DNA from 4 places in the Serratia surfactantfaciens genome. Region 2 is predicted to be linked to each of the others. Evidence: predicted binding sites of a transcription regulator. Region 2 holds the regulator's gene; each other region holds the start of a gene.

Region 1 (4,211 bases), 2.3 Mb from region 2:
CGCTGATGCGCGTCGGCACGCTGATCAACACGCCGCTGAATACGGTGATCGCGCTGGACAAGAACATCGCCTCGCCGGCGGATCTCAAGGGCAAAACGGTGGGTTACTCGGTCAGCGGCATCGAACAGGCGACGCTGGCCACCATGGTTGAACACGAGCATCTCAAACCGCAGGATATCAAGCTCATCAACGTCAACTTCCAGCTGACCAGCGCCCTGCTGGCGGGCCAGGTCGATGCGGTGATCGGCGGCTACCGCAACATCGAAGCGCTGGAGCTCAAGCTGCAGGGTAAAGAACCGGTGGTGTTCAACGTCGAAGATTACGGCGTGCCGGCCTACGACGAGCTGATCATCGTCGCCAACCGCGATGCGGTGAACGAGCCGAAAATTGGCAAATTCCTCGCCGCGCTGAAACAAGGCAGCGACTACCTGCACGCGCACCCGCAGGACACCTGGCTGGCGTTTGCCAAGGCGCACCCGGAGCTGAATACCGAGCTGAACAAGCAGGCCTGGCAAGCCAGCCTGCCGCTGTTTGCGCGCGATCCGGCCAAGCTGGATCGCGCCCGCTACCAGGCTTACGAGCAGTTCCTGTTCGACAACAAGCTGATCAAGAAAATCACCCCGGTAGAACAGTACGCGGTGGAGCTGGACTGATCACGCCGAGGCGGCCGGCGGCGCCACCGTCACCTCGCCCTGGCCGCTGCGCTGCAATGCCGCCTTCACCAGCCCGTTGGCCTTGCAGCGTTCAATAAAGCCGTTCACATAGGCGGCGCCCTGCGTTTTTTGCCGCGGCACCGCCATCGCCTGACGGATGGCGGTGAAATGCCCCTCCAGCACCCGGTAGCCCGGATGGGCGGCCGCGGCGGCCAGCAGCGGCTGACGCACGCCGGCCGCCGCCTCCAGCCCCCGTTCGAAAAACAGCGCGATCGCCTCGGCAGAGGTTGCCGCCCGCACCAGTTGCGCCTGCTGCAGCGTGCGCGATAAAAACAGGTCATACGCCGCCCCCTGGCCGACCGCAATGCGCACTTCCGGCCTGTCGAGCTGCGCCACCTCAAAGTAAGGCGCGTCGTTCGCCACCAGGTAAGTCCCCTCAATGATCACGTAGGGTTCGCTGAACGCAATCTGCGCCGCGCGCACCGGCTCGATGGCCATAAACGCCAGGTTCCAGGCGCCGCTGTCCAGATCGGCGAACACCTTGCCCGCCGCGTCATAGGTCACCAGCTCGAGCGTCACGCCCAGTTCCTGAGCCAGCGCGGTGGCCAGCTCCACCGAAGCCCCCTGCGGTTTGCCGCCGGCCCCCGCCTGCGCCAGCACCGGATTACCGTAGTTGATCGCCGCGCGCAACACGCCTTGCGGGGCCAAATCCTCGAGTACCGCTGCGGAAATCGTCTGCATACTGCCTCCTGAATGGCTGATGGGCGCGCCGTCGTGGCGCTCATTAAGCGTAGAGCGAAACCTCCGACCAGCAAGCTTTCGCCGCCGTGGCCGCCGCTGGCGTGATTAACGTCACACTATCGTCATAAAAATGTACAATAGCCGCCGCTCGTCGGCCGTAGCGGGAGATCGCGCGTTGTTCCGCCGCCGGCAATAGGCTATACCCTTCACTTTTCGCGCCGCGGCACGGCCGGCGGCGCAGACCAGGGCAGCAACGTTTTTTCCAATCAGACAGGGTTTGGCGGATGGTTTTAGCAGTCGTTTCGTTTGTTCTCTTTTTGGCGTCGATTTTGATTTATCGCACCCGGGCCGCCGCCAACCGCTGGTGGTTCGCCATTTTGCTGACGCTGCTCGGCAGCTATCTGGTGCTGAACGTCATCCTGATCGCCAGCAACTACTTTACCGGCGACGGCATCACCGATGCGGTGATCTACACCGTCACCAGTAGCCTCAAGGGCGCCGGCGTCAGCAAATACGTGCTGCCGTTTATCGGCCTGCTGGCGGCGCTGGGGGGAGTTTTCGCCGTGCTGGCCCGCAGCCTGCTGCGTCGCAAGGCTAAAGGCAGCAGCGTGGCCTACAGCGTCGTCGCCGTGCTGCTGGCGCTGTTTTCGGTCGGCACCACCCCGGCGTTTCAGGACATTTCGCTGCTGGTCAAGAGCCAGATCGTCGGCGATACCGCCGATTTCACCACCTACTACAAGGCGCCGAAAAAGACCGTGCAGGGCAAGCGGCCGAACCTGGTGTATATCTATGCCGAGAGCCTGGAGCGCACCTACTTCGACACCGAGCTGTTTCCCGGTTTGGCCGACGAACTGAATGCCCTGCGCGCCGACAGCATCGACTTCAGCAACACCCAGCAGCTGCCGGGTACCGGTTACACCATCGCCGGCATGGTCGCCTCGCAGTGCGGCATTCCGCTGTTCGCACCCTTCGACGGTAACGCCTCCAGCGCGGTCTCCACCTTCTACCCGGAGAACGTCTGCCTGGGCGACGTGCTGAAGGCCGCCGGCTACAGCAACTATTTCTACCAGGGCGCCGAGCTGGCGTTCGCCGGTAAAGACACCTTCCTGAAATCCCACGGCTTCGATCACGTTTACGGCTTCAAAGAGCTGCGCGATCGGGTCGCCGATCCAAGCTATAAAAACGACTGGGGCTGGTACGACGACACCGTGCTGGACGTGGTGTACGGCAAGTTTGTCGAACTGTCCGAACAGCGCCAACCGTTCTCGCTGTTTACCCTGACCGTCGACACCCATCACCCGGACGGTTTTATCTCCGCCGGCTGCAGCAAGCAAAGTTACGCCTGGCAGAATAAGGACAACCGCTCGCTGAGCGCGGTGGCCTGCAGTCAGCAGCACATCGCCGCGCTGATCGACAAGATCAAACGCTCGCCGTACTTCAGCAATACCGTGATCGTGGTGTCTTCCGACCACCTGGCGATGAACAACACCGCCTACGACATTCTGACCAAGCAGAAGCGCCGCAACCTGTTCTTCATCATCGACGGCACCCGGCCGCAGGCGGAGCAGCGCCACGAAAAGCGCAGCACGCTGGATAACGGCGCCACGGTGCTGGACGTGATGGGCGGCGACAACTATATCGGCCTCGGCCGCAGCAGCCTGTCGGCGCCGTCGCTGTCTACGGTGTTCCTGAACATCGAAGAGAAGATCAACGGCTGGAAACCAGCGGTGATCAACCAGTGGGGTCTGCCGAACCGCATCAGCGACTACAGCGTGGATACACGCCAGCGCAGCTTCAGCTTCTCCGGCGTCACCTATAAGGTGCCGTTCATCCTGCGGGTGGGCGATAACCGCATCGAACCGATGTTCAACGTCTATCTCTCCACCCCGCTGCGCAAGCAGCTGGCCGGGCTGGGGGCGGGGGAGAAATTCGTCTGGGTCGATAAATGCTACGAGATCGGCCGGGTCTGGGCGCCGCAGTTGGCGCTGAGCACCGACATCTGCGTGGCCTCAGGTATCCTGGCCTCGCCGCCGCAGATCGCGCAGGCCAGCGGCGAGCGCTTTCGCGGCAAGGTAAACTTTGGTGCCCCGACGGCGGACAGCGTCGCCGACTACCAAAACGCCGTCGCCCGCCTGCAGGTGGACGACGCGGCGGTGAAATACCGGGCGGACGCCATCGAGTTCATGCTGCCCGGCATGCCGGAACAGGTGAAGGCCATCACCGGCGTCTCCGCCGTCGAGGAATGGGGCCGCTGGTCCGACGCCAATCTGGCGCCGGCGGTGAACATCGATTACGTCGATCCGCTGCCTAAAACCTTCGATCTGGTGCTGCGCGCCCGCGCCTACGGCAACAACGTCGGCGAACCGATTTCGGTGCGCGTCGGCGACGAAGAGCGTTTCGTGTCGCTCGGCGAACAGGACAGCACCGTCACCCTGCGCTTCGATAACCCGCGCGGCGCGCAAAACATCAGCATTACGCCGCCGGCGCCGACCGAGCCGAAAGAGAGCGCCAGCGGCGGCTTCACGCCGAAGAAACTGGGCATCGGCCTGGTGTCGCTGAAGGTCGAAGCGGCCGACCCCGCTTCCTGATCCCCCTGCGCCGCGGGCGCGGTATTTTCTTTGCCGCGCCCGTCATTTCGACCAAGCTTTTACGCCTTTCTTCGGCTAACCTGTGACGGTGAAACGCCGCAGCCCCGCCACAGAGCCGGGACATCCAAGGAGAAAGTATGAGCTATGCCCCACCTCGCAGCGGCCTCAGCGCCGATCAGGCACTCGATCAACTGGAAGCCCTGTATGACGCCGCGGTAGACGCGCTGCG
Region 2 (4,211 bases):
ATCAACCGGTTGGGTAAGGTAAAGATAAAGCGGGTGCCGATCCCCGGTTCGCTGAGGATCTCCAGCCGCGCGTCGTGATGGCTGAGCGCGTGTTTGACGATCGCCAGCCCCAGCCCACTGCCGCCGGTCTGGCGCGAACGGGCCTTGTCGACGCGATAAAAACGCTCGGTCAGGCGCGGAAGGTGCTCGGCGGCGATGCCCGGCCCGTTGTCGCTGACCTGGAACTGCGCGCCATGCGCCGTCTGCTGCCAGCTGACTTCGATATGGGTGCCCTTCGGCGTGTGATTGACCGCGTTGTACACCAGGTTAGACACCGCGCTGCGCAACTGGTCTTCATTGCCGAACACTTTGAGCTGTTCGTTCACCCGGAAAGCGATCTCGTGATTGCCGCCGCTCAGCGATTGCGCCTCGCGCTGCAACACCCGCAGCATCAGCGGAATATCCACCCGTTCGTTCATGTCGACATTGGGCGCCGCCTCGATGCGCGACAGCGTCAGCAACTGCTTGACCAGCCCGTCCATCCGGCGGGTCTGCTCTTGCATGGTGCTCAGCGCCTTGCTGCGCAGCGAGCCGTCCTGCTCTTCGTCGCCCATCATTTCCAGGTAGCCCTGCAGCACCGTCAACGGCGTGCGCAGCTCATGGCTGACGTTGGCGAAGAAGTTGCGCCGCGCCCCTTCCAGCTGGCGCATCTGGGTGACGTCGCGCGCCACCATCAGCAGTTGCCCTTCGGAATAGGGCATCACGCGGAATTCGACGTAATGTTCGTTGTTCAACTGCAGCGTCAGCGGGCGCGAAAACTCCTGCTGTTGCAAATAGTGGCTGAACTCCGGATAACGCAGCAGGTTGAGGATGTGCTGGCCGTTGTCTTCCGGCCAGCGGAAGCCGAGCAGATGCTGCGCCAGACCGTTGCACCAGAAGATATTGCCTTCGACGGTGGTCATCACCACCGCGTCAGGCAGCGATTCGGCCCCGCTGCGAAAGCGCTTGATAAGCAGCGCCAGCTCGCGGCGGCGGCGGCGGTTGCGCTGCTGCATCTGATACAGGCCATAGAACAGCGGCTCCCAGCTCCAGCGGCCGGGCGGCGGCGTCATGCTGCGGTCGATCCACAGCCAATGGGAGAGTTTGAGCTGGTTGTAGAAATTCCACACCAGCGCAGCCAGCGCAGAGGCCAGCAGGAACCAGGGCAGATAACCGAAAATCAGCCCCAGCAGTAAGGCGGGCAGACAAAAAAGAGCCAGCTCCAGAGCCAGCCTCTTCCACGACAGACGTTCTAACACGGCATATTCTCCAGCGCGGCGCGATCAGTAGCGCGTTGAGAACCGGTAGCCGGTGCCCCGAACGGTTTGAACCATTTTATCATGCCCACTGGTTTCTAACGCCTTGCGGAGCCGACGGATATGCACGTCAACGGTACGGTCTTCCACATAAACGTTAGTGCCCCAGACGTGATTAAGCAACTGCTCGCGGCTATAAACCCGCTCCGGGTGGGTCATAAAGAAGTGCAGCAGCTTGAACTCGGTCGGCCCCATGTCCAGCGCCTGATCGTTCGCCATCACGCGGTGAGAGGACGGATCCAGGCTCAGCCCTTGCATTTCAATCACTTCTTCCACCGCCATCGGTGAAATACGGCGCATGACCGCTTTGATGCGCGCCACCAGCTCCTTGGGCGAGAACGGCTTGGTGATGTAATCATCCGCCCCCACTTCCAGGCCGCGCACCCGGTCTTCCTCTTCGCCGCGCGCGGTCAACATCATCACCGGGATATCGCGGGTCAGCGCTTCGCGCTTCATATGCTTGATAAACTGAATGCCGGAACCGCCGGGCAGCATCCAATCGAGCAACACCAAATCAGGGAACGGCTCAGACAGGCGCGTCACGGCGCTGTCATAATCCTCGGCTTCCAACGGTTGGTAACCATTCTGTTCCAACACAAAGCACACCATCTCACGGATCGGCGCTTCGTCTTCCACCACCAGTATGCGTCTTGCCATCGTCAATCCTGCCAATGTGTTAGCGACTTTGCGGGCGCCATTATGCGTCAGTTTTGTGACACTTTTATGAAAAAAAGCGGCTGTTATAGGCAGTAAGCATAGCGATTATTTCCCGCAGTAAAGAAAAATCATTCCGCTGCCCTCGCCATTGCGCCGGGACAGCCGGCGCCGCGGCCTTTATAATCATCGCCATTACCTTTGCACCCGGGAGTGTCATGCGCCTGATCCACACCTCTGACTGGCACCTTGGCCAGTACTTTTTCACCAAAAGCCGCGCCGCCGAGCACCAGGCTTTTCTGAACTGGCTGATCGAACAGGTAGAGCAGCAGCAGGTGGATGCGCTGATCGTCGCCGGGGATCTGTTCGATACCGGCTCGCCGCCCAGCTACGCCCGCGAACTGTACAACCGCTTTGTGGTGGAACTGCAGCGCACCGGCTGCCAACTGGTGGTGCTGGGCGGCAACCACGATTCGGTGGCGACGCTGAACGAATCGCGTGAACTGCTCTCCTGCCTGAACACCACGGTGATCGCGAGCGCGCAAGGCGCCCCCGAACAGCAGATCCTGGTGCTGAACCGGCGCGACGGCCAGCCGGGCGCGGTGCTGTGCGCCATCCCGTTCTTGCGGCCACGCGATCTGCTCACCAGCCGCGCCGGCGAATCCGGCGCGCAGAAACAGCAGGCGTTACAGGAAGCCATCGCCGAACATTACCAAACGCTGTATCAGGCGGCCTGCGAGCGCCGCGACCAATTGGGCCTGCCGCTGCCGATCGTCGCCACCGGCCACCTGACCACCGTCGGCGTCACCACCTCCGACTCGGTGCGCGACATCTATATCGGCACCCTCGACGCCTTTCCGGCGCAGGCCTTTCCTCCCGCCGACTATATCGCGTTGGGCCACATCCACCGCGCGCAGAACGTCGCCAAATCGGAGCACATTCGCTATAGCGGCTCGCCGATCCCGCTCAGCTTCGATGAACTGGGCAAAGCCAAAAGCGTCTTTATGGTCGATTTCGCCGACGGCGCTTTGCAGCAAGTGGAAGCGTTAACGATCCCGCAGTTTCAGCCCATGCAGCTGATCAAAGGCGATCTGGCCGAGATCGAACGGCAGCTGCGGCAGTTTGCCGATTATGACGGTGAGCTGCCGGTGTGGCTGGATATCGAAGTGGCGACGCAGGACTACCTCAGCGACATCCAGCGCCGCATTCAGCTGCTGGCGGACGAGTTGCCGGTGGAAGTGCTGCTGCTGCGGCGCAGCAAAGAACAGCGCCGCCAGGCGATCGCACAGCAGGATAAGGAAACGCTCAACGAACTGAGCGTCAATGAAGTGTTCGAGCGGCGCCTGGCGCAGGAGACTGAGCTGCCCGAAACGCGCCAACAGCGGATGCGCCAAATGTTCCGCCAGGTGGTCGATGCGGTGCAGCACAACGCCGAGGAGAACAACCCATGAAAATCCTCAGCCTGCGCTTAAAAAACCTCAACTCGCTGCAGGGCGAATGGAAGATTGACTTCACCGCCGAGCCGTTCGCCAGCAACGGCCTGTTCGCCATTACCGGCCCGACCGGCGCGGGCAAAACCACCCTGCTGGACGCCATCTGCCTGGCGCTATACCACCAGACGCCGCGCCTCAACGTCACGCCAAGCCAGAATGAACTGATGACCCGCCATACCGCCGAATCGTTGGCGGAAGTCGAGTTCGAGGTCAAGGGCGTCGGCTATCGCGCCTTCTGGAGTCAGCGCCGCGCCAAAAACGCGCCGGACGGCAACCTGCAGGCGCCGAAAGTCGAACTGGCCCGCCGCGAAGACGGCAAGATCCTGGCGGACAAAGTGCGCGACAAGCTGGAGATCACCGCCGCCATCACCGGGCTGGACTTCGGCCGCTTCACCAAGTCGATGATGCTGTCTCAGGGGCAGTTCGCCGCCTTCCTCAACGCCGACGCCAACGATCGCGCCGAGCTGTTGGAAGAACTGACCGGCACCGAAATCTACGGGCGATTGTCCGAACAGGTGTTCGAATCCCACAAACAGGCCAAAACCGATCTGGATGGGCTGCATCAGCGCGCCAGCGGTATCGAGCTGCTGAACGACGAACAGCGCCACTCCCTGGCCGAACAGCTGACGGCGCTGAGCGGGCAGGAAAGCGCTCTCGGCGAGCAAACCCGGCAACAGCAACAGGCGCTGAGCTGGTTACAACAATGGCAGCGATTCCGGCAACAGCAAAA
Region 3 (4,211 bases), 790 kb from region 2:
TCGGGAAAATACGCACTTCCACCGGCAGCATCAGGGTGAGGAAAATCAGCCAGAAGAACAGGCTACGCAGCGGAAAGCGGAAGTACACGATGGCGTAAGCCGACAGCACCGACACCGCGATCTTGCCGAAGGTGATCGCCAGCGCCATGATCACGCTGTTCAGCAGCAGCAACGAGAACGGCACTTTGAGGTTGCCCACGCCGCCCTGCCAGATATTGCGGATGTTCTCCCACAGGTGGCCGCCGGGCACCAGCGTCATCGGCACCTGAAACACCTGTTTGTCGTCCAGCGTGGCGGCGACAAAGGCCACGTACAGCGGGAACAGCACCACCAGCACGCCGATAATCAGCATCACATGGCTGAAGATGTCCAGCCCGCGTCGATTCTCAATCATTGGTAGCGCACCTTACGTTCAACGAAGCGGAACTGGATCACCGTCAGGCCGATCACCAGCAGCATCAGGATCACCGACTGCGCGGCGGAGCTGGAGAGATCCAATCCGGCGAAGCCTTCGCGGTAGATCTTGTAGATCAACGTGGTGGTGGACTGCACCGGCCCGCCGCCGGTGGCGGCGTCGATCACCGGGAAGGTATCGAAGAAGGCGTACACCAGATTGACCACCAGCAGGAAGAAGCTCACCGGCGCGATCAGCGGCAGCACCAGATGGAAGAAGCGGCGTACCGGACCGGCGCCGTCGATGGCGGCCGCCTCCACCAGCGAACGCGGGATCGACTGCAGCGCGGCGAGGAAAAACAGGAAGTTATAGCTTATCTGCTGCCATACCGAGGCCAGCACCACCAGGAACATCGCCTGGCCGCTGTTTTGCGCATGGTTCCAGTTATAGCCCAGCCCATTGAGGAAGTGGGTGATCAACCCGAGGCCGGGGTTGAACAGAAAGATCCACAGCACCGCCGCCACTGCCGGTGCCACCGCGTAGGGCAGGATCATCAGCGTGCGGTAGAGGCGGCTGCCGCGCAGCACGTAGTCCACCAGCGCGGCGAAAAACAGCGAGACCGCCAGCCCGATGCCCGCCACCAGGAAGCTGAAGATCAGCGTGGTGTAGAACGAGTCGAGGTAGTATGGATCCTGGAACAGCTGCTTAAAGTTATCCAGCCCGACAAACTGACTGGACAGGCCGAACGGATCGAGACTCTGCACCGAATACCACAGCGCCTCGCCGGCGGGCCATAAAAAGAACACGGCGGTAATCAGCAGCTGCGGCAGCACCAATGCATAGGGCAACCAGCTGCAGCCGAAACCGGGACGGGAAGATGACATAGACGTTAAACCATTAATCGGGTGCGGGAGGATCGGCGTGAAGATGCGAGCCCGGTCTACCGGGCCCGCGACACAGGATTACTTGGTCGACGCTTCGAAACGGCGCAGCAGCACGTCACCGCGCTGCACGGCGGCGTCCAGCGCCTGCTGAGGCGTTTTCTTGCCGGTCCACACGCCTTCCAGCTCCTCATCCACCACGCTGCGGATCTGCGGCATGTTGCCCAGGCGCAGCCCCTTGGTGAACGGCAATGGCGGCTTGTTCAGCATCTGGCGAGTGGCGACGTCGGCGCCCGGGTTCTTGTCGTAGAAGCCCTGCTGCTTGGTTAGATCGTAAGCCGCGGTGGTGATCGGCAGATAGCCGGTCTTCTGGTGCCATTCGGCGGCGATTTCCGGCTGCGCCAGGTACTGCAGGAACTCGGCCACGCCCTTGTAGGTGGCGGCGTCTTTGCCGTTCATCACCCACAGGCTGGCCCCGCCGATGATGGCGTTCTGCGGCGCGTTTTTCGCGTCGGCATCGTAAGGCATCATGCCGACGCCGTAGTTGAATTTGGCGTAGTGCTTGATGTCCGCCAGCGAACCGGAAGAGGCGGTGGTGATGGCGCAATCGCCGTTGTAGAACTTCTCGGTGGATTCGTCTTTGCGGCCGAAGTAGGTGAAATCACCCTTCTTGTTCATCGCTTCGAGCAGCTCGATATGCTTGACCTGCAGCGGCTTGTTGAACTCCAGCTTGGCGTTGGTACCGCCGAAGCCATTGTTTTCACTGGCGAACGGCACGCCGTGCCAGGCGCTGAAGTTCTCCAGTTGGATCCAGCCCTGCCAGCCGCTGGCGTAGCCGCATTTCATGCCGGCCGCGCGCAGCTTGGCGGTATCCGCCGCCAGTTCCTGCCAGGTTTTCGGCGGCTGATCCGGGTTCAGGCCGGCCTTCTTGAAGGCGTCTTTGTTGTAGTACAGCACCGGCGTGGAGCTGTTGAACGGCTGCGACAGCAGATGGCCGCTCTTGTTGTCGGTGTAATAGCCGGCTACCGTCGGCACGAACACCGATTCGTCGAAGTTGATGCCGGCCTCTTTGAACACTTCGTAGACTGGCTTGATGGCCTTGCTGGCCATCATGGTGGCGGTGCCCACCTCGTAAACCTGCAGGATCGCCGGCGCTTTGCCGGAGCGGTAAGCGGCGATGCCCGCCGCCAGGCTCTGTTCGTAGTTGCCTTTATAAACCGGCACAATCTTGACGTCGCTGTGCGACTGGTTGAAGCGATCCGCCAGGGAATCCACTTCCTTACCCAGTTCGCCTTCCATCGAATGCCAGAACGGGATCTCGGTCGCCGCCAGTGCCTGAGTGCTGACCGCCAGGGTCAACGCGACGCACAGCGTGGTTTTGCGAATAGCGTAGGTGAGCATGCCTAACTCCTGAAAAAAGCTGGTGTAAATGCGCGTGAGCGAAAAGAATCAATTCTTGATGAGGGAGTGCCCCCTATAGCTTTCGAGTTGCAGCCAGGCGGCAACCTGCTGGCACCCTGGAGCTTAGCTAACTAAGTGACAGGGGGCAGCCGGGCAGCCAACAACGCTGTGGCTCGAAAGATGACGGGGGATAACATGCCATGCTCGGATGACAGAAAAATAACCGTTACATGACAGCCACATGACGGCAAGGTGAAGTGAAGATGGCGGTTTGATGTCGGCGGCGGGCATGTGCTCCGCCGCCGCGAGGATTACAGCGAACGGCGCAGACGCGCCACCGCTTCCTGCATCTGTTGCTCGGTGGCGGTGGCGAACGACAGGCGGAAGGTCGAACGATCCGGGTTGTCGGAGAAGAAGTATTCACCCGGCACGAACACCACGCCCTGCTGCAGGGTGGCGTTCAGCCATTCGGTGGCGTTGAACGGCTGGCGGAAACGCGCCCACAGGAACATGCCGCCCTTCGGCTTATCGAAGGTGATGTAGTCGCCCAGCTCCTGTTCCACCAAACCGGCCAGGATCTCGCCCTTCTGTTTGTAGGCGGCGCGGATCTTGTCGATCTGCGCCGGCAGGCGGCCCAAACCGAGGTAGCACTCGACGATGCTCTGCGACAGCGCGCTGGCGTGCAGATCCGCCGCCTGTTTGATGATCGCCACTTTATGCAGCAGGAACGGCGGCAGGATCGCCCAGCCCAACCGCAGGCCCGGCGCCAGGATCTTGGAGAAGGTCGAGGTATAGATGATGTGGTCGGTGTTGCCCAGCACCCGCTGCGACACCTGATGCAGCGTCGGGTGGCGCTCTTCGGTGAAGCGCAGCTCGCCGTACGGATCGTCTTCGATGATCAGGAAGTTATGTTCGACGGCCAGCTTCACCAGCAGTTCGCGGCGCGCGGCGCTCAGGGTGATGCCGCTGGGGTTGCCGAAGTTCGGCACCACATACACGCCCTTGATGCGCTGGGTTTTCAGCAGCTCGGCCAACTCTTCCACCACCATGCCGTCGCTGTCGGACGAAACCGACATGATGTTGGCCTCCGCCAGTTCCAGCGTTTGCAGCGCCGCCAGGTAGGTCGGGCGCTCCACCACGAACACTTCGCCCGGATTGACGATGGCGCGCATCACCAAATCCAATGCCTGCTGAGAGCCGGCGGTGACCATCACCTCTTCCGCGCGAGCGGTGACGCCGCGCTCGGCGCACAGCGCGCAGATGCGCTCACGCAGCAGCGGGCTGCCCTCGGTCAAGCCATACTGGAACGCGCTTTTCGGCTGTTCGGTGATCGCCTGCTGCGTGGCGATGCTCAATCCTTCGAAATCGAACAGCGCATCAGAGGGGATGCCGCCCGCCAGCGAAATGACGTGTTCCATCTTGCTGTGCTTAAGCAATTCACGGATGGCCGAACTTTTTACGTTAACGATGCGCTGCGCGAGTAACCCTTCTGTCTTCATTTCTTCTTCTCGTACCTGATTATTTTAATTCGTAGG
Region 4 (4,211 bases), 1.0 Mb from region 2:
GGTCGCCCACAGGATCAGCAGGCCGCTGCCGGCGATGGCGTTGGCCAGGCCACCGCCCGCGGTGTTCGGTGGCGGGGTCATCTCGGTGAACAGCGCCAGCGACATGCCGTCGAAGCCTTTGGTGACGGTGGCAATCAGGATCCAGATCAGCCAGAACAACCCGAACGCCATGGTCGCCATCGACAAGAACAGCGCGAGGCGGTTTTTCTGCCGGCGCCAGGCCTGCATTTTGCGGCGGCTTTCCGCCAGCACGACTGCGTTTTGCATATCCATCGTCGCCATGTTAACGCCCCTCATTCTTGGCCAGACGCATGATCATCAGTTTCGACAGCGCCAGCACGATAAAGGTGATAACAAACAGAATCAGGCCCAGCTCCATCAACGCGGCGGTGTGCACGCCGGACTCGGCTTCGGCGAATTCGTTGGCCAGCGCCGAGGTGATGCTGTTGCCCGGCATATACAGCGAAGCGCTGTCGAGCTGGTAGGTGTTGCCGATGATAAAAGTCACCGCCATGGTTTCCCCCAGCGCGCGGCCCAGGCCCAGCATCACGCCGCCGATAACGCCGTTTTTGGTGAACGGCAGCACGATGCGCCAGATGACTTCCCAGGTGGTGCAGCCGATGCCGTAGGCCGACTCTTTCATCATCACCGGGGTCTGTTCGAACACGTCGCGCATCACCGCGGCGATGTAAGGAATGATCATGATAGCCAGGATCACCCCGGCGGCCAGGATGCCGATGCCGAAGGCCGGGCCGGAGAACAGCTCGCCGACGATCGGAATGCCCGACAGCACTTCGCCCACCGGCGTCTGGAAATATTCGGCGAACAGCGGGGCGAACACGAACAGGCCCCACATGCCGTAGACGATGCTCGGAATGGCCGCTAACAGCTCAATGGCGATGCCCAGCGGCCGCTTCAACCAGTTCGGCGCCAGTTCGGTCAGGAACAGCGCGATGCCGAAACTGACCGGCACGGCGATGATCAGCGCGATAAGCGAGGTGACCACGGTGCCGTAGATCGGCACCAGCGCGCCGAACTGCTCCGCGGGCGCGTCCCACTCTTTGGTCCACAGGAAAGCGAAGCCGAATTTCTGCATGCTTGGCCAGGAGGCGAAGATCAGCGAAACGATGATGCCGCCCAGCAACAATAGGGTAATCAGCGCAGCCAGTCTCACCAGCGCGCTGAAAATGATGTCACCGTTTTTGCCCGGTGCTTTGATGGTCGGCTTGTACTCAGCCATAGATTACTCTCTGTTTGAACCCTGGCAGCCCCAACCGGGATTGGAGCCTGAAGAACTTGTGGGGCGCGGCGAACCCGCGCCCCTGCGTTGTTAGTACAGCGCTTTACCTGAACTGTCTTTTACGTTGGTTTTCCAGGCTGCACGCACCTGCTCAACCACTTCTTTCGGCAGGGTGGCGTAATCCAGCTCGTTAGCCTGTTTGCCGCCGGTTTTGTAGGCCCAGTCGAAGAACTTCAGCACTTCGGCACCCTGAGCAGGGTTTTTCTGCTCTTTGTGCACCAGAATGAAGGTGGTGGAGGTGATTGGCCACACGTTGTCGCCTTTCTGATCGGTCAGATCCTGAGCGAAGGTTTTGCTCCAATCCGCGCCTTTGGCGGCGTTGCTGAAGCTCTCTTCGGTCGGGCTGACCGGTTTGCCGTCGGCGGAAATCAGCTTGGTGTAAGCCAGGTTGTTCTGCTTGGCGTACGCGTATTCTACATAGCCGATAGAGCCAGGCAGACGCTGAACGAAGGCGGCGATGCCGTCGTTGCCTTTGCCGCCCAGACCGGTCGGCCAGTTAACGGTAGAACCGGCACCAATCTTCTCTTTCCACTGCGCGTTGGCCTTGGACAGGTAGCTGGTGAACACGAACGAGGTGCCGGAACCGTCGGCGCGGCGCACCACGGCGATGTTCTGGTCAGGCAGTTTCACGCCAGGGTTCAGCTTGGTGATAGCCGGATCGTTCCATTTTTTGACGTTGCCCAGGTAGATATCACCCAGGGTTTTACCGTCCAGAGTCAGTTCGCCGGATTTGATGCCCGGGATATTCACGGCCAGCACCACGCCGCCGATCACGGTCGGGAACTGGAACAGGCCATCGGCCGCCAGCTTGTCGTCAGACAGCGGGGCGTCGGAGGCGCCAAAGTCAACGGTGTTGGCCACGATTTGCTTCACGCCGCCAGAGGAGCCGATGCCCTGATAGTTAACTTTATTGCCGGTTTCTTTCTGATAAGAATCTGCCCACTTGGCGTAAACCGGAGCGGGGAATGTCGCACCTGCACCGGTCAGGCTGGCAGCAGCGAACGCGGACACGGCGGTCAGGGAGAAGGTCGCTGCCACAATACTGGCGACGGTGGTACGCATCAGTTTCATAATCCCTCCTAATGGGATATTTAAAATCGACTTCGAGTCGTTTTAATCAGAGTAAGTATTGCTGCAGGAGGGAAAATAGGACAGTTTGGTGACAGAAAAATGTACGCAATATGACAGTTATATTACAGCCTGTCTGAATGGTGTTTGTTTACTTATAAATCAATTCGTTAGATTAAAAACAGCGCAATTGCCAAACAATAAAAAAACCGTTTTGGCGCGACCTATCCGCTTGAATATGACAACCTTTATCGCCGAATCAACCTCGCCGTCATCTTTTACGTCGCTCATGAAAAAAGCCGGCGCGAAGGCCGGCTTTTGCAGTTTACCTGCGGCAAATTACTCTACGGTGACAGACTTCGCCAGGTTGCGCGGCTGGTCAACGTCGGTGCCTTTGATCAGCGCCACGTGGTAAGACAGCAGCTGCAACGGCACGGTGTAGAAGATAGGCGCCACGATTTCCTCGACGTGCGGCAGAGGAATGATGGTCATGCCTTCGCTGCTGACGAAACCGGCGTCCTGATCGGCGAACACGTACAGCTGACCGCCGCGCGCGCGCACTTCTTCAATGTTGGACTTCAGCTTTTCCAGCAGTTCGTTGTTCGGCGCCACGACGATCACCGGCATATCGGCATCGATCAGCGCCAGTGGGCCGTGTTTCAACTCGCCCGCCGCATAAGCTTCAGCATGAATATAGGAGATCTCTTTCAGCTTCAGCGCCCCTTCCATGGCGATCGGATACTGATCGCCGCGGCCGAGGAACAGCGCATGGTGCTTGTCGGAGAAACCTTCCGCCAGCGCTTCGATCTGTTTATCCATCGACAGCATTTGCTCGATGCGCGCCGGCAGCGCCTGCAGGCCGTGCACGATCTCTTGCTCCACGCTTTCCGCCATGCCTTTCAGGCGGCCCAGGCGCGCCACCAGCATCAACAGCACGGTAAGCTGAGTGGTGAAGGCTTTGGTCGAGGCGACGCCAATTTCCGTACCGGCTTTGGTCATCAGCGCCAGATCGGATTCGCGCACCAGCGAAGAGCCGGCAACGTTACAAACGGCCAGCGAACCGAGATAGCCCAGCTCTTTGGACAGACGCAGCGCCGCCAGGGTGTCGGCGGTTTCGCCGGACTGCGACAGGGTGATGATCAGGCTGCCCGGACGCACCGCCGATTTGCGGTAACGGAATTCGGACGCGATCTCGACGTCGCACGGCACGCCGGCCAGCGCTTCGAACCAGTAACGCGCCACCATGCCGGAGTGGTAAGACGTCCCGCAGGCGATGATCTGCACGTGCTGCACCTTGGCCAGCAACTCGTCGGCGTGTGGGCCCAGCTCGCTCAGGTTGATTTGGCCATGGCTGAAACGCCCTTCCAGGGTGTTTTTCAGCGCCAGCGGCTGTTCGTAGATCTCTTTTTGCATGTAGTGGCGGTAAGCGCCTTTGTCGCCGGCGTCATACTGCACCTGGGATTCGATCTCAGGGCGCTCGATGGCGTTGCCCTGCTTGTCGAAGATGTTGACGGTGCGGCGAGTCACTTCCACCACGTCGCCCTCTTCCAGGAAGATGAAGCGACGAGTCACCGGCAGCAGCGCCAGCTGATCGGAAGCGATGAAGTTTTCCCCGACGCCGCGGCCGATAACCAGCGGGCTGCCGGAGCGCGCAGCGACCAGCACGCTCGGATCGCGGCTGTCCATCACCACGGTGCCGTAGGCACCGCGCAGCTGCGGGATCACGCGCTGAACCACTTCCAGCAGCGTACCACCCTGCAGCTGTTCCCAGTGCACCAGATGGGCGATCACTTCGGTATCGGTTTCAGAACTGAAGCGGTAGCCGCGTTCGATCAGCAGTTCG

The links. Region 2 encodes PhoB, which activates phosphate uptake and scavenging genes when phosphate is short. Its sites were predicted from a motif close to CTGTCATAAAACTGNCNNAT; they were not measured.
Region 1: the regulator PhoB is predicted to act here: its motif matches at 1,514-1,533, upstream of opgB (phosphatidylglycerol--membrane-oligosaccharide glycerophosphotransferase).
Region 3: the regulator PhoB is predicted to act here: its motif matches at 2,894-2,913, upstream of ugpB (sn-glycerol-3-phosphate ABC transporter substrate-binding protein UgpB).
Region 4: the regulator PhoB is predicted to act here: its motif matches at 2,447-2,466, upstream of pstS (phosphate ABC transporter substrate-binding protein PstS).

Annotation. Positions count from the first base shown of each region.
Region 1 covers NZ_CP016948.1:2,644,142-2,648,352, forward strand. The annotation lists gene ATE40_RS12455 (ABC transporter substrate-binding protein) at 1-653, shown strand, start outside; gene ATE40_RS12460 (transporter substrate-binding domain-containing protein) at 654-1,394, opposite strand; gene opgB (phosphatidylglycerol--membrane-oligosaccharide glycerophosphotransferase) at 1,679-3,982, shown strand; gene ATE40_RS12470 (AMP nucleosidase) at 4,120-4,211, shown strand, end outside.
Region 2 covers NZ_CP016948.1:356,039-360,249, reverse strand. The annotation lists gene phoR (phosphate regulon sensor histidine kinase PhoR) at 1-1,277, opposite strand, end outside; gene phoB (phosphate response regulator transcription factor PhoB) at 1,302-1,991, opposite strand; gene sbcD (exonuclease subunit SbcD) at 2,207-3,439, shown strand; gene sbcC (exonuclease subunit SbcC) at 3,436-4,211, shown strand, end outside.
Region 3 covers NZ_CP016948.1:4,686,543-4,690,753, reverse strand. The annotation lists gene ugpE (sn-glycerol-3-phosphate ABC transporter permease UgpE) at 1-394, opposite strand, end outside; gene ugpA (sn-glycerol-3-phosphate ABC transporter permease UgpA) at 391-1,278, opposite strand; gene ugpB (sn-glycerol-3-phosphate ABC transporter substrate-binding protein UgpB) at 1,357-2,676, opposite strand; gene ATE40_RS21885 (aminotransferase-like domain-containing protein) at 2,988-4,175, opposite strand.
Region 4 covers NZ_CP016948.1:4,443,781-4,447,991, reverse strand. The annotation lists gene pstA (phosphate ABC transporter permease PstA) at 1-282, opposite strand, end outside; gene pstC (phosphate ABC transporter permease PstC) at 284-1,240, opposite strand; gene pstS (phosphate ABC transporter substrate-binding protein PstS) at 1,331-2,371, opposite strand; gene glmS (glutamine--fructose-6-phosphate transaminase (isomerizing)) at 2,708-4,211, opposite strand, start outside.